DNA from 2 places in the Bradyrhizobium sp. 170 genome. Region 1 is predicted to be linked to the other one. Evidence: predicted binding sites of a transcription regulator. Region 1 holds the regulator's gene; the other holds the start of a gene.
What was found. The regulator HrcA, encoded in region 1, represses chaperone genes, less so after heat shock. The targets are predictions, from matches to a motif close to GTTAGCACTCNCNNNNNGNGAGTGCTAAC.
Positions count from the first base shown of each region.

Region 2: the regulator HrcA is predicted to act here: its motif matches at 4,970-4,998, upstream of IVB05_RS03770 (co-chaperone GroES).

Region 1 covers NZ_CP064703.1:9,140,219-9,149,662, forward strand. The annotation lists gene pncA (bifunctional nicotinamidase/pyrazinamidase) at 243-956, shown strand; gene IVB05_RS43105 (AraC family transcriptional regulator) at 984-1,835, shown strand; gene IVB05_RS43110 (VOC family protein) at 1,915-2,343, shown strand; gene grpE (nucleotide exchange factor GrpE) at 2,356-2,961, opposite strand; gene hrcA (heat-inducible transcriptional repressor HrcA) at 3,080-4,168, opposite strand; gene rph (ribonuclease PH) at 4,326-5,039, shown strand; gene rdgB (RdgB/HAM1 family non-canonical purine NTP pyrophosphatase) at 5,051-5,680, shown strand; gene hemW (radical SAM family heme chaperone HemW) at 5,673-6,845, shown strand; gene IVB05_RS43140 (hypothetical protein) at 7,051-7,398, shown strand; partial or broken gene IVB05_RS43145 (aminotransferase class I/II-fold pyridoxal phosphate-dependent enzyme) at 7,447-8,154, shown strand; gene IVB05_RS43150 (hypothetical protein) at 8,151-9,026, shown strand; gene IVB05_RS43155 (penicillin-binding protein activator) at 9,157-9,444, opposite strand, start outside.
Region 2 covers NZ_CP064703.1:793,359-802,802, reverse strand. The annotation lists gene IVB05_RS03800 (branched-chain amino acid ABC transporter permease) at 1-494, shown strand, start outside; gene IVB05_RS03795 (branched-chain amino acid ABC transporter ATP-binding protein/permease) at 500-2,269, shown strand; gene IVB05_RS03790 (ABC transporter ATP-binding protein) at 2,266-2,997, shown strand; gene IVB05_RS03785 (cold-shock protein) at 3,150-3,353, opposite strand; gene IVB05_RS03780 (hypothetical protein) at 4,102-4,263, opposite strand; gene IVB05_RS03775 (usg protein) at 4,481-4,765, opposite strand; gene IVB05_RS03770 (co-chaperone GroES) at 5,039-5,356, shown strand; gene groL (chaperonin GroEL) at 5,494-7,140, shown strand; partial or broken gene pip (prolyl aminopeptidase) at 7,330-8,287, shown strand; gene IVB05_RS03755 (EAL domain-containing protein) at 8,553-9,444, shown strand, end outside.

The DNA.
Region 1 (9,444 bases):
CAATCGCGGTGAACGAACGCGCAATATCGAAGGTACCGGCCGTGCTTCCCGGAATCTTCCGCGTGACGGTGCGAGAGGAATGGGCTGCTTTCCTCGATGGTGCGAGCGGCAGGTAAAGCGGTTTGGATGGCGGCTCTTGAGGCACCCATTTTGCGCCAGCAAGCCCTAAATTTCAGGCTTACGTTCGTACACGGATGGAAATAGGCTTCTCGCAGTCGGGTTCATAACCGGGGAGACGCACCATGTTTATTCGTAGGCTGGTTCTGACAGGTCTCGGCGCGACGTCCGTCGCTGCCCTCGTTCCATCGGCGCTTTGGGCCGCGCCGATCAAACCTGACGATGCATCCGCGCTGCTCGTCATCGACGTGCAAAACTGTTTCCTTCCCGGCGGCAGCCTCGCGGTCAAGGACGGCGAGCAGGTCGTGCCCATTATCAACCGCATCGCCAAGGGTTTTGCCAATGTCGTGATGACACAGGACTGGCACACGGCGGGCCATATCTCGTTCGCCTCCACCCATTCCGGCAAGAAGCCGTTCGAGACCGTCAGCCTGCCCTACGGCAAGCAGGTGCTGTGGCCAGATCACTGCGTGCAGGGGACCGAGGGCGCGTCGCTATCGAAGGACCTCGCGATCCCGCATGCCGGGCTCGTCATCCGCAAGGGTTTCAACAAGAACGTCGACAGCTATTCGGCCTTCACCGAGGCTGACGGCAAGACCACGACGGGGCTCGCCGCCTACCTGAAGGCGCGCAAGGTGAAGCGGGTGTTCCTCGCCGGCCTCGCCACCGACTTCTGCGTGGCATGGAGCGCGCTCGACGCGCGCAAGGCCGGTTTTGAAACCTTTGTGATCGAGGACGCCTGCCGCGGCATCGACAACGACGGCTCGCTCGCAAAAGCCTGGGCCGACATGACCAAGGCCGGCGTCAAGCGCATCCAGTCGAGCGATATCGCGGCTTGACGCCGTATCCTCTCGCAGGGGTCAGGGATGTCCGACCTGACGGCTCCGTCCGCTTTCGAGTTGGCCCGTCGTGCGCCGTCGCAACGCACGGCGGGGCTTATTTCGGGCATGACCGGTTACCGTGAGACGGCGCGCGGCCGGTTTTTCCAGCGCGAAACCGCAGGCCTGGTGGTGCCGCTGATCATCAGCTTCGGCACGCCGTTCCTGATCGCGCTCGACCGCAAGCCCGACGCCGCCGACCGGCAGCCGAGCTTTGCCGCCGGGCTCCATGCCGGCCCGGTCTTTATCGAATCCGATGGCGGCGCCGAATGCGTGCAGGTCGATTTCACCCCGCTCGGCGCCTATCGCTTTTTTGGCGGCGCTGTCGTCGATCTCGCCGCGCGCATGGTCGACATGTCAGACGTGCTGGGCCGCGAAGGCCGGCAACTGCGCGAACGGCTCGGGGCCGCATCCGGTTGGCAAAACCGCTTCGATCTGGTCGAGGATTTTGTTGCTGATCGCGCCAACCACCTGCCGTCCCCCGAGATCGAATTCGCCTATCGACGGCTGGCGCGCACTGCGGGCGGCGCGCGGATCACCGCGCTCGCGAAAGAGATCGGCTGGAGCCGCAAGCACCTGGTGAACCGTTTTCGATCCGAACTCGGTCTCGCGCCGAAGCCGGTTGCCCGCATCATGCGTTTCCATCGAGCCTGTCGGCTCGCACGGGGTGGAGCCCGCAGCGGCTGGGCAGGGATTGCGGCCGAGAGCGGTTATGCCGATCAGGCGCATCTCGCCCGTGAATTTTCAACCCTTGCCGGCGAAACGCCGACGGCTTGGGCCCGGCGCCTGGCGCTGACCGACAGTCGCCTGCTGCGCCCGCTGGACGAGCTCGACGCCTGACGGTCCGGTAACAAATCTTCAAGCCTGTGCTGACGCGTCCGCGCATATTGGCGGAACAGCCGTGAGGGAGGAGTTTTCCGTGACCGAGCAAAGCAAGATCGAAGCGCCGCGCATCTATCCGACGATGCGCTGTTGCGATGCCGAGGCCATGATCCGCTGGCTGAAGGACGTAGTCGGTTTCACCGAGTATGTCATTTACCGCAAGGACGGCTCGGTACAGCATGCCGAACTCGCCTACGGCTCCTCGCTGCTGATGCTGGGCCAATGCCGCGATGACGAATACGGCAAGCTTGTCGGTGACATCGGCGGCCGCCGCACGGACGCGCTCTACGTCGCCGTCGATGATCCCGACGCGCTGCACGCCAGGGTCAAGGCATCAGGCGCTAGAATCGAGATGGAATTGCACGACACCGACTATGGCAGCCGCGATTTCGCCTGCCGGGATCCGGAAGGCAATCTCTGGAGTTTTGGCACCTACTGGCCGAAGACCAGTGAGAAACCGCCGTAGGCTAGACCCGGCTCAGTTCGTGACGTCGGCCGCCGGCGCGGCCTTCGCACCGCCCTTGGAGACGGCGACCAGCGCCGGGCGCAGCACGCGCTCGCCGATCATGAAGCCGGCCTGCACGACCTGAACCACCGTCCCCGACGGCACGGACGGGTCGGGCACTTCGTACATCGCCTGCTGGAAGTTGGGATCGAACTTCTCGCCCGACGGATCGAACTTCCTGACGCCGTTCTTCTCCAGCGTGTTGAGCAGCGAGCGTTCGGTCAGTTCAACGCCCTCGATAAAGGCCTTGATGCCGGGATCGGCGGTCTCCCTGGCCTCGGCCGGAATGGCGTCGAGCGCGCGCTGCAGATTGTCGGCGATATCGAGAATGTCGCGCGCGAAACCGGTGATGCCGTACATTTTGGAGTCGGCCACCTCGCGCCTGGTGCGCTGGCGCAGGTTTTCCATTTCCGCCAGCGTGCGCAGCATCTTATCGCGCGCCTCGGCCAGTTCCTTGGTCAGGGCCTCATTTGATCCTTCCTCGGGATCGTCGGGCATGATGTAGGGTTTTGAGACCACGGGCTCGCCGGTCTGGGCCGGTTTCACCGCATCATCACTCGGCCGGTTGGGATCGGTCATAAGACTGCCTTCTCAAAAAACGGATCTGGTTCGATGGGGATTTGCTAGGCCGGATATCGTGCTTTAAGGGCCGAAAATCAAGCACAACCAGCCGGGATTGAGGCCCTATTCGGGCGGATTAGCCGCCCAGCATCCGGCTGACGATCCGGGCGGCGTAATCCACCGTCGGAATCACCCTTGCATAGTTCAGCCGCGTCGGCCCGATCACGCCGAGAACGCCGACGATGCGGCCCGCGGCATCGCCATAGGGGGCGATGATGGTGGAGGAACCGGACAGCGAGAACAGCTTGTTCTCCGATCCGATGAAAATGCGGACGCCCTCGGCGCGCTCGGCCCGGCCCAACAGATCGATCACGCCGCGCTTGGTCTCGAGATCGTCGAACAGGGACTTGACGCGTTCGAGATCCTCCAGCGCGTGCAGGTCTTCGAGCAGGTTGGCGTGACCGCGCACGATCAATTGCCGGTCGTCGTTGTCGCCGCCGGACCAGCTTGCGATGCCGGCCGCGATCACCTTCTGCGTCAATTGATCGAGTTCGACGCGGCTCTGCGTCAGCGCGGTTTCGAGCTCTAACCGCGCTTCCGCAAGCGTCCGCCCGCGAATCCGCGAATTGAGGAAATTTGTCGCTTCGGTCAGCGCCGACGAGGGAACGCCGGGCGGCAGCGCCAGCACGCGGTTTTCCACCTGGCCGTCTTCTCCGACCAGCACCACCAGTGCACGCTCCGGCTCCAACCGGACGAATTCGATGTGTTTCAGCCGCGAATTGGATTTGGCTGTCAGCACCACGGCCGCGGCCCGGGTCAGGCCGGAAAGCCGCGTCAGCGCCTCGCCGAGCGCCGCCTCGACCGATTGCGCCCGCCCGACGGAGGCGAGCTGGCTCTGGATCGATTCCCGTTCCGGTTCGGTGAGGTCGCCGATCTGCATTAGCGCATCGACGAAGAACCTCAGGCCGAGTTCGGTCGGCAACCGCCCGGCCGAGGTATGTGGCGCATAGATCAGCCCGAGGTGCTCGAGGTCCGACATCACGTTGCGGACCGAGGCCGGCGACAGCGGCACCGCGATCAGGCGCGAGATGTTGCGCGAGCCGACGGGTTCGCCGGTCGCGAGATAGCTCTCGACGATTTGACGAAAAATGTCGCGTGAGCGCTCGTTGAGCTGGGCGAGCCCGGCATGCGGCGCGATCAGGCCAATCGGATCGTGGTGGGCCACGGCTTAACTCCCTGGACAGCCCCTAATTTGTCGCTCCGGCGGGCTAATGACAAGCGTCCCTTTCCCTCCAAACGGGGCCAAAAGCCCTTGCCGCTGCGCACGCCCCCACCTACAAGCACCGCAAACGGTATTTCGCTCGATTTCGAAAGGACTTCCCATGCGGCCAAGCCGCCGTGCGCCCGATCAGCTGCGCCCCGTGTCGCTGGAACGCGGCGTGGTCAAATATGCCGAAGGTTCCTGCATGGTGAAATTCGGCGACACCCATGTGCTGGTCACGGCCACGCTGGAAGAGCGGCTGCCGCCGTGGCTGAAGGGCCAGGGCCGCGGCTGGGTCACGGCCGAATACGGCATGCTGCCGCGCGCTACCCTGGAGCGCACCCGCCGCGAGGCCGCCGCCGGCAAGCAGGGCGGCCGCACGGTCGAGATTCAGCGGCTGATCGGCCGCAGCTTGCGCGCAGCCGTCGACCTCGAAGCGCTCGGCGAGCGCCAGATCACGGTCGATTGCGACGTGATCCAGGCCGATGGCGGCACGCGCACCGCCTCGATCACCGGCGCCTGGGTGGCGCTGGCGGACTGCATCTCGTGGATGAAGAGCCGCAACATGATCAAGGCCAACGTGCTGCGCGACAATGTCGCCGCGATCTCCTGCGGCATCTATAACGGTACGCCGGTGCTCGACCTCGATTATGCCGAGGATTCCGAGGCCGAGACCGACGCCAATTTCGTCATGACTGGCGACGGCCGCATCATCGAGGTGCAGGGCACCGCCGAGAAGACGCCGTTCTCGCAGGACGAGTTCCTGGCGCTGATGGAACTGGCGCGCAAGGGTGTCGCGCGTCTGGTGGACTTGCAGAAGCTGGCCGTCGCGTAGTCTGATCGCATATGCACCGTCGAATCACCGGCGCCCTCGTGATCGCGACCCACAATCCCGGCAAGCTCGCCGAGATGCGGGAATTGCTGGCGCCGCATGGCGTCGAGGCCGTTTCCGCGGGCGATTTGGGCCTCGGCGAGCCCGAGGAAACCGGCCAGACGTTTCGCGCCAATGCAGCAATCAAGGCAATCGCTGCCGCCCAGGCGGCGCAACTGCCGGCCTTTGCCGACGATTCCGGCCTCGTGGTCGATGCGCTGGACGGCGCACCCGGCATTTACTCGGCGCGCTGGGCCGGTGAGGGCAAGGATTTCATGGCGGCGATGACGCGGATCGAGCGCCTGCTGCAGGAACGCGGCGCGACCACGCCCGACAAGCGAAAGGCGCACTTCGTGTCAGCGCTGTGCGTCGCCTGGCCGGACGGTCATGTCGAAGAGGTCGAGGCCCGCGCCGATGGAACTTTGGTATGGCCGCCCCGCGGCACCGCCGGTTTCGGCTATGATCCGGCGTTCCTGCCCGACGGGCACGTCAGGACCTTTGGCGAGATGACCTCGATAGAGAAACACGGCCTGCCGCCGATCGGCCTCGGCCTGTCGCACCGGGCGCGAGCCTTCGTCAAACTGGCGGAGATCTGTCTTGGCTAGTGCCGAACGCCATTACCCGAAGCGAGCCGCCTTCGGCGTCTATGTGCACTGGCCGTTCTGCCTGTCGAAGTGCCCGTATTGCGATTTCAACAGCCACGTCCGCCACGCGCCGATCGACGAAGAAAGATTTGTCCGTGCGTTTGCGCGCGAGATCGAGACGTCAGCAGCGCGCGCGCCGGGACGCACCGTCACGTCGATCTTTCTCGGCGGCGGCACGCCCTCGCTGATGCAGCCGCAAACCGTAGGCGCCATCCTGGATTCGATCGGCAAGCATTGGCGCGTCGCCGGCAATGTCGAGGTGACGCTGGAGGCCAATCCGACCAGCGTCGAGGCGACACGGTTTCGCGGCTATCGCACCGCCGGGGTCAACCGTGTCTCGCTCGGCGTGCAGGCGCTGGATGACGCCTCGCTGAAGGCGCTCGGACGATTGCACAGCGCGCGCGAGGCGCTGGACGCGGTCGCGATCGCGCGCACCGCGTTCGACCGTTACTCGTTCGACCTGATCTACGCCCGTCCCGACCAGACGCCGCAGATGTGGGCGGATGAACTGAAGCTCGCGATCTCGGAAGCCGCCGAACATCTCTCGCTCTACCAGCTCACGATCGAGGAAGGCACGCCGTTCTTCGGCCTGCATGCGGCGGGCAAATTGAAAACGCCGGACGAGGCGGTTGCCCGCGCGCTCTACGATGTGACCCAGGAAGTCTGCGCGCATCACGGCTTGCCGGCCTACGAGATTTCCAACCACGCGCGCTCAGGCGCCGAATGCCAGCACAATCTGGTCTACTGGCGCGGCGACGAATATGCGGGCATCGGCCCGGGCGCGCATGGCCGCCTCGACATCGATGGCACGCGACACGCGATCGCGACCGAAAAGCGCCCCGAGGCCTGGCTGATGCGCGTCGAGGCCAACGGCCATGGCGTCGTGACCGACGATTTTCTCAACAGCGAAGAGCGCGCCGATGAATTTTTGCTGATGGGATTGCGGCTCGCCGAGGGCATCGATCCCAAACGCTATGCGGCCTTGTCCGGCCGCGCACTCGACCCGAGCCGGATCGCCGTGCTCCGCGAGGAAGGCGCCATCATCGTCGACGCCGATGGCAGGCTGCGCGTGACGCAGGCTGGATTTCCGGTGCTCGACGCGGTGGTGGCCGACCTCGCGGCGTAGCAAGAAACTGTAGCCCGGATGGAGCGCAGCGCAATCCGGGAACGGTATATCCGTTGCGAGACCGTCCCCGGGTTACGCTTCGCTCCACCCGGGCTACGCAACTCGCTGCGTAACGCTTTAATAAGCCACCGCGCAGGGATTTCGGGCATTGCCTGACAGAGTGTGTTAGATCAACTCCGCTATGTCCCCTCCTTGAACGACGATCGTGAACGACCGGACCAAAACTCCCCCGATCCATGATCCCGACCTCGACCGCCGCGTCAAAGACGCCGGCGCGAGCAAGACCGTTTACGCCCTCGTCACACCCGAGACGGAAGCCGCGAAGCACTTCATCCTCGGCAATGCCGTGGCCGGGCCGGATGCGGCTCGCAGTCACTATCTCGAGCAATTCCGCGACGCGTGGACCGGCAAGCAGTATGCCTTCCATGAAGCCTTTATCGAGCGCTGGATGGCGTGGGCGGCGCCGGTCGTCACGATCGATGCGGCTGGTTTTCCCTGGCGTTACCCGACCGCCGGCGGCAGCGAAGCGCTGTTTCATGTGATCGCAGCCTAAGGCAACCGCGCCCGCGGCGAGCGCTTCAATCCGGAAGTTCATGTCTTTGCCGGCGAGTATGAAGGCTACAAGGCCTATGCCGAAGCCTGCGGCATTGCCGTGATCGAACATCCCCGCGCCGACTGGCAAGCCGTCGGCCGGACGTTGCCTGCAACCGCGCTGTTCTGCCTGAGCCAGCCGTCCGCGATCGACGGCAATGTGTGGCCGCACGCCAATGAATTTCTTTCTCTGCTCGCTGCCGCAAGCGAGCAGCCCCGCGCACTGCTCGACGTCACCTATGTCGGCTCGATCGCCGAACCGCCGTCCGTCCGCATTGCCGCCGACAGCCCATCCGTGCAGGCGCTGGCGTTCAGCCTGTCAAAACCGTTCGGGGTTTATTACGACCGCATCGGCGGCGTGTTGTGCCGCAAGGCGATGCCGAGCCTGTCCGGCAATCAATGGTTCAAGAACCTGACATCGCTGCAGCTGGGCCAGGCGTTGCTCGAGCGTCACGACGTGTTCGATCTGCCGCACCGTTACAAATCCGTCCAGCGCGAGGCCGCGGCGCGCGTCGGCCGCCGCCTGGGACTGATGCTGTCGCCCTGCGACGTCAGCGTGCTGGCGCAAGCGCAGCCTCAATCGACTACCGATCGTGAACTCACCGCATTCCTGCGCCGGCCGTCCAGCGATCCCAATGCATCGCTGCGGCTCTGCCTGACGCCGACCATGGCCGAAATGATCGGCACGGCGGGACCGATCACGGGAGCCACGCCGTGAAGAACCCGATCATCCTGACGAGCCCTGAAGAGATTCACCGCCACGTGCACGGGCTGTGGCGGAGTGCGGCGATCCGCGCCTCGCACGCCGACGGCGGTTTCATTCACGACATCGTCGAGCAGTTCGCCAGCTTGCCACGGCTGTTCTGCGACTCGACCGACGACCGGCTCGAGCGCGCCCATTTCTGCTCGTGGTGGGGCGTCACCATGAATCGCACCTACGACAATCCGGCGATCGAGGATCTCTATCGCCTGCATGAGATGTTCCACGCGGCCTTCATGCCCTATTTCCCCGGCATCGGCTTCGACGCCTTTCATCGCAAGATGGAAGACAACGAGCTGAAGGCCAGCGTCTGTTCAGAGATCCGCGTTTATTTCGAACTGCCGCATTTGCGCGAGATCGCCTTTCCGTATCCGATCTACGCCGACCGTTTCCTGTCCGATGCGTCGATGCAGACGCTCTGGCGCAAGAACAAGCCGGTTGCGATCGAAACGCTGCAGGAAGCGCGGCGCGACGTGATGTTTTCCAAGCCCGAGCACGAGATGGACCTGACGGAACGCTGGATCCGCCGCTTCGCGCTGCAGAACCGGCAGTGGTCGACCTGCTGGTACGATCGCTACGGCGAGATCGAGCAGCACATGTTCGAATTCCAGATCCGCGCCTTGCAGGGCGACCGCTCAGGCGCCATTCAGCAGCACGCCGCATGGATCGAGGCGGAGGCGGCGCAGGATGGCGACGATCACATCCCCTACCGTCAGGAAGCAGCGTTGTTCGCGAACATCTATTGGAGCAACCGGCGTCGCTACGAAACCGAATTCGCGGCCACGACAAAGGGGCGTAGCCCGGATGGAGCGAAGCGCAATCCGGGGTAAGTCCATCAGCTTGCGCGACGGTCCCGGATTACGCGGAGCCTGTCATCCCTGTGCGAGCGCAATTGCGCTCGTCGCCGGGCGCGCACTCGCGCGACCCGTTGGCTCCATCCGGGCTACGTTCGCGACAACCCTACGCCCCAAAACTCTTCGGCGATCCCGCAACCGGCGTGCTGCCGCCGCTGGCGACCTTCATCACCGCAAGCCCGCGCTCGTTGCTGCCGTCGGAGCGGAAGCGGAACAGGCCGTCGATGCCGGCGAAGCCCGACGGGTTGGTCAGGGTTTCCGGCGCAAAACGTTGGGCGCCCTGCTTCGATAGCGCGGCGACGAGCGCGACCGCGTCATAGGCGAGCGTTGCGGTGCGCACGGGGTCGGCGCCGTATTTGGCGCGGTAGCGGCCGGAGAAGGCGCGGAAGCCCGA
Region 2 (9,444 bases), 850 kb from region 1:
CCAACACCGCATTGACGATCGGCCCGCTGCGCTTCACCGGCCAGAGCCTTGCGGTCTACGGGCTGACGATTGCCTTCATCATAGCACTCTGGCTGTTCTTCGGCTTCACGCTGATGGGCAAGGCGCTGCGCGCCACCGCCGTCAACCGGCTCGGCGCCCGCCTCGTCGGCATCCGCACCACGCTGTCAGGACAGATCGCCTTCCTGCTGGCGTCCCTGATCGGCGCCATTTCCGGCATCCTGATCGTGCCGATCACCACGCTCTATTACGACACCGGCTTCCTGATCGGCCTGAAAGGTTTCATTGCCGCAATCATCGGTGGTCTCGTGAGCTATCCGCTAACGGCGGTGGCGGCCTTGATCGTCGGCAGCGTCGAGGCCTTTTCCTCATTCTACGCCAGTAATTTCAAGGAGGTCATCGTCTTTACGCTGATCCTTCCCGTGCTGGTGCTGCGTTCGCTCGCAGCGCCCGCGGTCGAGGAAGAGAAGGACTGACGGCGATGAATCAACGAACCCCTCTCATCATCTTCGCAGCTGTCATGGCGGCGATCCCGTTCATTCCGGGCGTGCCGCCGTTCTGGATCGTGCTGCTCAACAATATCGGCCTCGCAGCCCTGGTGGCGATGGGGCTGGTGCTCCTGACCGGCGTCGGCGGCCTCACCTCGTTCGGCCAGGCCGCGTTTTGCGGCTTCGGCGCTTACACCACAGCGGTGCTGACGACTGCCTACGGTTTTTCGCCGTGGCTGACGTTGCCGCTCTCGCTGCTCGTCAGCGGCGTGGCGGCCGTCCTGCTCGGCATCGTCACGGTGCGGCTGTCCGGCCACTATCTGCCGCTTGGCACCATCGCCTGGGGCATCGGCCTGTTCTATCTGTTCAGCAAGCTGGAATTCCTCGGCCGCAATGACGGCATCTCGGGCATCCCGCCGCTCTCGATCGGCAATTTCAAAATGCTCGATCCCGGCACGATCTATTTCGCGATCTGGATCGGAGTCCTGATCTCGGCATTGCTGACCATGAACCTGCTGGACTCCCGCACCGGCCGCGCGATCCGCGCGCTGCGGCGCGGACACATCGCCGGCGAAGCGTTCGGCGTGCAGACGCCACGCGCCAAGCTTCTGGTGTTCATCTACGCGGCGGTTCTCGCGGGCCTGTCCGGCTGGCTCTACGCGCATTTCCAGCGCGCCGCCAATCCGACGCCGTTCGGCGCGCAGGCCGGCATCGAGTATCTGTTCATCGCGGTGGTCGGCGGCGCCGGCTATGTCTGGGGCGCGGTGCTCGGGGCCGGAATTGTCGTCATCCTGAAAGAGGTGCTGCAGAGCTACCTGCCCTACATCTTTGGCGGCCAGAGCCAGCTCGAAACCATCGTGTTCGGCATCCTGCTGGTCGTTTTGCTGCAACTGGCGCCGACCGGCGTCTGGCCCTGGCTGATGGCAAGGTTGCCGCTCAAGCCGGGCCGCAAGGTGCCCGATACGTCGCTTCCCCTTGTCAAGCGCGAGCGCGCACCGGCTTCATCCGCCGCGCTGCTGCAGATCGAGAAAGCGCGCAAGCAGTTCGGCGGCGTGATTGCCGTTAACGACGTCTCGTTCGACGTCCAGGCCCGCGAGATCGTCGCCCTGATCGGCCCCAACGGCGCCGGCAAGAGCACGACCTTCAACCTGATCACGGGCGTGCTGACGACAACCGGCGGCACCATCTCGGTGCTCGGCCACAAGGTCGATAACGCCCCGCCGCAGGAAGTGGTGAAACTCGGCGTCGCACGCACGTTCCAGCACGTCAAGCTGGTGCCCGACATGACCGTGCTGGAAAACGTCGCGATCGGCGCGCATCTGCGCGGGTCTTCCGGCGCGATATCAAGCATGTTCCGGCTGGACCGGGCCGACGAGGCAAAACTGCTGGCGGAAGCCGCGCGCCAGATCGAGCGCGTCGGCCTCGGCGACCAGATCGACCAACTGGCGGGAAGCCTGTCGCTCGGCCAGCAGCGCATCGTCGAGATTGCACGCGCGCTGTGTGTCGATCCATTGCTGCTGCTGCTCGACGAGCCGGCCGCAGGATTGCGCCACATGGAGAAGCAGCGGCTCGCTGCGCTACTCCGGCAATTGCGCGACGGCGGCATGTCGGTGCTGCTGGTCGAGCACGACATGGGTTTTGTGATGGATCTCGCCGACCGCATCGTCGTGCTGGATTTCGGCACCAAGATCGCCGAGGGCACGCCGGCTGCGATCAAGACCAATCCCGATGTGATCAAGGCCTATCTCGGAGCTACCGCATGAGTGCGCTGTTATCGGTCTCCGACGCGCATGTTTCCTACGGCAAGGTCGAAGCCGTGCGTTCGGTGTCGCTCGACGTCGCCGACAACGAGATCGTCACCATCATCGGCGCCAACGGCGCCGGCAAGACCACGCTGCTGAACGCCATCATGGGCGTGCTGCCGCTCAAGGGCGCCACCGCCTTCGCAGGCCTGGACATGGCCCCGCTCGACATTGAGGATCGCGTCGCCGCGGGCTTGTGTCTGGTGCCCGAGCACCGCGAATTGTTCAGCACGATGAATGTCGAGGACAATCTGGAGCTCGGCGCCTTCCGGATTCCAAAGGCAACGGCAGCAAGATCGTTCGAGCGCGTCTATACGCTGTTTCCGCGGCTGAAGGAGCGGCGCAAGCAGCTGGCCGGCACGCTGTCGGGCGGCGAGCAGCAGATGCTGGCGATGGGCCGCGCATTGATGGGCGCGCCAAAACTGTTGATGCTGGACGAACCGAGCCTCGGCCTCGCCCCGATCATCGTCGCCGACATCTTCCGCACCATCGGCGAACTGCGCGCCGCCGGCGTCTCGGTGCTGCTGGTCGAGCAGAACGCAAAGGCGGCCCTGCAAATCGCCGACCGCGCCTATGTCATGGAACTCGGCGAGTTCATCCTGTCCGGATCGGCCAAAGACATTGCGTCCAACCAGCGCGTCGCCGCGAGCTATCTCGGCTTCCAGCACGAGGGCGCGAGCGAGATCTAGAGGGTGACCCCATAAGTTCAGAGTGGTCGGTGGACGTCCGCTTTGGTGCGCATTCCGGACTCAGGTTGGAAATCGCGTGATGTCCGAACCCGGCGCAGCGAACCGCGCGTCCCCTCCGACGAGCCGGCGGGCTTCGCCATGCCCTTCCGAAGTCAACCGACCCTCAAATTCTCCGCCGACGTCTTCCCCTTGTTGGGCACTTCCTCATAGCTGACCTTTGCACCCTCATTGAGTGTGCTGAGCCCAGCTTTCTCGACCGCGGAGATGTGCACGAACACATCCTTGCTGCCGTTATCGGGCTGAATGAATCCATAGCCCTTTGTCGCGTTGAACCACTTCACCGTTCCGGTTGCCACCTTGGTCGTCTCCCATATCCGATAGGACCTAGAGACAACCTCGTGCCGATCTAGAAGGCAAGCAAAACCCGCCGGGGGTGAGCCGGCGGGGCCCGAACTATGGGCTGGTGCCTGCCCTTCCTTCCAAATATCGGCGAATTAACTCGCTTTTGAGTTCCCTGGAGGCGCATACTCGGACAATCACCGCTCCGCCTCCTGGGCATTACCGGTGACAGAGAGTGTTGCGCTCCCGCCTATTCGAGGGAAGCATCATGCCCCAGTCTCAACGCCTGTCGTCCGTCATTCCATTCGTTGCAATTGAGCGCCCCGCTTGTCCGAAGTGCAAGGCCCCGATGATGCTCGTCAGTATCGAGCAAGCACGCCCGGGCGTCGACTTGCATACCTTTGAATGCGCCATCTGCAACCACGTACATACGACCCTTGCCGCATATGAAGACCCTATGAAGTCCAAGTCCCTTGGACGCTGGCTTCAAGGCGATTTGCACCCACCCAGGTAAGGCGCGCCGGCGTGAACCTTCGGATTTTGTAATACTTGAAGGACTAGCGCCCGCAAAGGGTCCCTGATTGAAATCGAAATGTCCGCGATCGCGGCGCCAACAATGCCCTGCATGTTCGGCAATGCCGCGAAGGGAATTGCCGAAGTCCGGAAAGACGGCAAACTAAACTTGCCACTAGAGATGGATCTTTCGCCGTAGCCGCTCCTAATTGTTTTTGACAGGTTAAGCCACTCATGCCGGCATCAAGCGCCTTAGTTCTTTCTGGGCGGCGGTTCGCTCGCTACTTCCTCTGCCAGTAGCTTTAAAAGCTTCTCCTGCCGCGCGTCAGCTTTCGCTGCCGCCGCTTCCGATGCAGCCACGAGACTGCGATAGAGCTTAAGGTTTTGCCGGCGAATGAAAAATTGATGTTCCATAGCTACCTCCTCTGAGGGCATGGACCGAAGCGCATCGTGCGCTTAAGAATGGAGGATGGGAAGTGTGGACGTGGCAGACCACTTGCTAATTTTCGCGACCTTTGCCTTCAGTTACCCCCTCGTGCTAAGCGGTACGTCCAACATATGCATATGCGCTTTTACTGTTTTCGCACCCGGAGTGCGATTCAATGCCTTTGCGATTTTCGTAGCGCCGGCGTTAATGCAGCCGGAAGACTCCGTCCACGGCGCGTAGTTCGGCAGGCTTGATCAGTTTGGAGTGCGCGACGGTGACCGCAAACAGCGGGCCTTCGAGCTTTGTTTCCCAGAACGCGAGGAAATCCTTCAATGCCGGGAAATCCGGAAACATATCGTAGTCCTGCCAGACGTAAGTTTGCAGCAGCCAGCGCCGATCCGGACGGCGATAAACGATTTCCGCTGTTGTCAGCCCGTAGCCTAAGACCTGCTTCCTGAAATCCTTGGAAACCGCATCTTTCTCGACCATGCCAACCTCCAGCCCAACTGAAGAGTAACGCGTGATTCTCAATTCGCCAAAAAGGAAAACGTTCAATAGGTCATAGCAATCAACGCGCTAGCAGCATGTTACTTCACCTGCTAGCAGTCGCCCTCCTCCAGAAACTCTGGCCGCAGTCAAACATCGTGAGCCGAAGCCCTTGTGCCCCAGTGTCACAGGCTTATGTGAAGAGCGGCTAGCACTCGCTCATTGCGACTGCCAATCCAGAAACAATCACAAATCACAAAAGCCATGGAGGATCGCATGAAGTTCCGTCCGCTCCACGACCGCGTCGTGGTCAAGCGCATCGATGCCGAAGACAAAACCGCAGGCGGCATCCTCATTCCGGACAGTGCCAAGGAAAAGCCCTCGCAGGGCGAGATCGTCGCCGTTGGTCCGGGCGGCCGTGACGAAGCCGGCAAACTGATCCCGATCGACCTCAAGGTCGGCGACCGCGTGCTGTTCGGCAAGTGGTCGGGCACCGAGGTCAAGCTCGATGGTCAGGAACTTCTGATCATGAAGGAAAGCGACATCATGGGCGTTCTCACTGACGTTCCCGCCGCCAAGAAGAAGGCCGCTTAAGCGCTTTAGCCCGTTCCCTCATCCTGAGGAGCCGGCGCAGCCGGCGTCTCGAAGGAAGAGGCCTGCAATCCAAATCTCATCCCTCAGGAATCCGCCCAGTCGCGCGGACCTTGGGATCTGGGAATACGGAGACCATTATGTCAGCCAAGGAAGTTAAATTCGGCGTTGATGCCCGCGACAGGATGTTGCGCGGCGTCGAAATTCTCAACAACGCGGTGAAGGTCACGCTCGGTCCGAAGGGCCGCAACGTCGTGCTCGACAAATCGTTCGGCGCTCCCCGCATCACCAAGGACGGCGTCACCGTCGCCAAGGAAATCGAGCTTGACGACAAGTTCGAGAACATGGGCGCGCAGATGGTGCGCGAAGTCGCCTCCAAGGCGGCCGATGCTGCCGGCGACGGCACCACCACCGCGACCGTGCTGGCCGCAGCCATCGTGCGCGAAGGCGCCAAGTCGGTTGCCGCCGGCATGAACCCGATGGATCTGAAGCGCGGTATCGACTTGGCAGTGGACGCCGTGGTCGCCGACCTCGTCAAGAACTCCAAGAAGGTCACCTCGAACGAGGAAATCGCCCAGGTCGGCACCATCTCCTCCAATGGCGATGTCGAAATCGGCAAGTTCCTCGCGGATGCGATGAAGAAGGTCGGCAATGAGGGCGTCATCACGGTTGAAGAAGCCAAGTCGCTTGAGACCGAACTCGAGGTCGTCGAAGGCATGCAGTTCGACCGCGGCTACATCTCGCCCTACTTCGTCACCAACGCCGACAAGATGCGCGTTGAAATGGAAGATGCCTACGTCCTCATCAACGAAAAGAAGCTATCTCAGTTGAATGAATTACTGCCCTTGCTCGAAGCTGTGGTGCAGAGCGGCAAGCCGCTTGTAATTATAGCGGAAGATGTCGAAGGCGAAGCGCTTGCCACCCTCGTTGTCAACCGTCTGCGCGGCGGTCTGAAGGTTGCCGCCGTCAAGGCTCCGGGCTTCGGCGATCGCCGCAAGGCCATGCTGCAGGACATCGCGGTTCTGACCGGTGGTCAGGCGATCTCGGAAGATCTCGGCATCAAACTCGAGAATGTCACGCTCGCCATGCTCGGCCGCGCCAAGAAGGTGATGATCGACAAGGAAAACACCACCATCGTCAGCGGCGCCGGCAAGAGGGCCGACATCGAGGCGCGCGTTCAGCAGATCAAGGCGCAGATCGAGGAAACCACCTCGGACTACGACCGTGAGAAGCTGCAGGAGCGTCTGGCCAAGCTCGCGGGCGGCGTCGCGGTGATCCGCGTCGGCGGCGCGACCGAAGTCGAGGTGAGGGAGCGCAAGGATCGCGTGGATGACGCGATGCATGCGACCCGTGCGGCGGTTGAAGAAGGCATCGTGCCGGGCGGCGGCGTCGCCTTGCTGCGTGCCTCCCTGCATCTCAAGGGGCTGCGCACCAAGAACGATGACCAGAAGACCGGCGTCGAGATCGTGCGCAAGGCGCTCTCCGCGCCGGCCCGCCAGATCGCGGTCAACGCCGGCGAAGACGGTTCCGTGATCGTCGGCAAGATCCTGGAGAAGGAGCAGTACTCCTACGGCTTCGACTCGCAGACCGGCGAGTACGTCAACCTGATCTCCAAGGGCATCATCGACCCGACCAAGGTGGTTCGCGTGGCGATCCAGAACGCGGCTTCCGTTGCGGCGCTGCTGATCACCACCGAAGCCATGGTGGCCGAAGTGCCGAAGAAGAACGCAGGCGCCGGCATGCCTGCGGGTGGCGGCATGGGCGGCATGGGTGGTATGGACTTCTAAGTCCAACCAGTCAGAGCACATCAATAAGAAAGGCCCGGCAGCGATGCCAGGCCTTTCTCCATTAGCGACACGTCCGTCTCGACGACAATAGCTGCATGGAGGTGACCGCTCTCAAGGGATCGAGTTGCAAGCGGGCTGGAAGAGTGCGAATTTCCGACCATGTCTTCGTCGATTTTCGCGAGCCAGTTAATGACGCCACTTCGCACGCTCTATCCACCGATTGAGCCGTACAAAGCTGGTATTGTAGATGTCGGCGACGGCCATACGATCTACTACGAACGCTGCGGCAAACCCGGCGGTAAACCAGCCGTGTTTCTTCACGGTGGTCCGGGTGGCGGCATTACTCCAGATCATCGCCGGTTATTCAACCCCACCCTCTACGACGTGATGCTATTCGATCAGCGCGGATGCGAACGCTCGACACCGCATGCCGAGCTCAATGCAAATACGACGTGGCATCTCGTCGACGATATCGAGCGGCTACGTCAAATCGCAACCGTGGAGAAGTGGCTTGTTTTTGGCGGGTCGTGGGGGTCGACGTTGGCACTTGCATACGCGCAGACGCATCCCGAGCGAGTTTCCGAACTCATCCTGCGCGGCGTTTATACTGTCACTCGGCCCGAGATCGAATGGTATTACCAACACGGCGTTTCAGAGATTTTTCCCGAAAAATGGGACTGCTTCCAGGCACCGATCCCGGAGGCCGAACGCGACGATATGATCGCCGCTTATCGCAAGCCGGTTGACAAGCGACGATCCCACCATACGGCTGGAAGCGGCAAGGGCCTGGAGCGTTTGGGAAGGCGAAACGATTACGCTTCTTCCGAATAAGAAACTGTCGAGCGCGCACGCCGACGATCACTTCGCCCTCGCGTTCGCGCGCCTCGAGAACCACTACTTCTCCAATGGCTGCTGGCTTGAGGAAGGTCAGATTCTGCGGGATGCTTTCCGGCTCCATGGTATCAAAGGCGCGATCGTGCATGGCCGCTACGACATGCCATGCCCGGCACGCTATGCGTATCAGTTGCACAAGGCGTGGCCTCAAGCGGACTTTCATCTGATCGAGGGCGCTGGCCACGCCTATGATGAACCAGGCATTCTTGATGCGCTGATTAAAGCGACGGATCGTTTTGCGCAGCAGGTCTGACCGGTTATCACCAAGCTGACCTGGTCAGATATTTCGCCTATGGGTCGTTTCGCCTTGGACGAGGTCAGCGTTAGGTCCCGCCTGAAAGCGGATTTCGCGCCCGCCCTTATTAACGAAGCCTTAATCATGATGGAAGTTCCAACCCGCTCATTGTGAGTTGCACAACTTCCTGAACACTCGCGGCCTTCTAACCTTGTGGTACAGCAGCCATTTTCCGCCCGACGCCCGGCGTCGACGATGGCTGCCGGGTTACGAGGTTCAGACGATGCGCGCCTCCGATTACCCCACGGTCGAGACCACCGAATTCCTGCTGGCGGCACTTGAGCAGGCGAGCGAGGCTGTCGTCATCGTCGACAGCGACCTGCGTGTAAGCCATTTCAACGCTGCGGCCGAGTTGATCTGGGGCGTCACCCGCGAGGAGATTCTTGGCCTCGATGCAAGCTGTCTCGGGCTCAATGACCTCAGGCAAGATTCCGAGATCACGATCCGGCGCAGTGACAGCAGCCGGCTTCGGGCCTCGCTATCGGTGTCGCGCGTCGAGATCGACGACCGCAGCAACTACATGGTCTTTGTTCGCGACATCACCGCAGAGGTCGAACGACGCGAGAGGATCGCGCTGCTCAACCTGGTGGCCGACAAGACCAATCGCGCCGTCGTCCTCACCGATCGCAAGCTGAGAATCATCTACACCAATGCTGCGTTCTCCGGACTGTTCGGATACTCGCCTGAGGAAAGCCAGGGGCAGCAGGCCAACCAGTTGCTGGCCGGCCGGCTCACTGACCGCAAGACCCTGGCGAGGTTGCGGCGCCGAATCTGCGACGGCGGCGGCGACGAGGAGGAAATCCTCGCCTACGGCAAAAATGGCGATGAAATCTGGGTCTCGGCCATGGTCAAGCCGTTCCGCAACGCCCGCGGACGGATCAAGTACATCTTCGCCCTGTTGACCGACATCACCGAGAGCAAGCAGCTGAGGTCGCTGCAGCAACTGATCATGGGGGCGCTGGCCGACGAGCTTCCGCTCACCGAGATTGCCGACCGGCTTTGCCGGCGCGTCGAAGCCATCGCGCCTGATGTCGTCGCTTCGGTGCTGCACGTCGATTCCGACGGATTGGTGCATCCGCTGGGCGGCCCCAGCCTGCCTGACGACTATTGCCGCG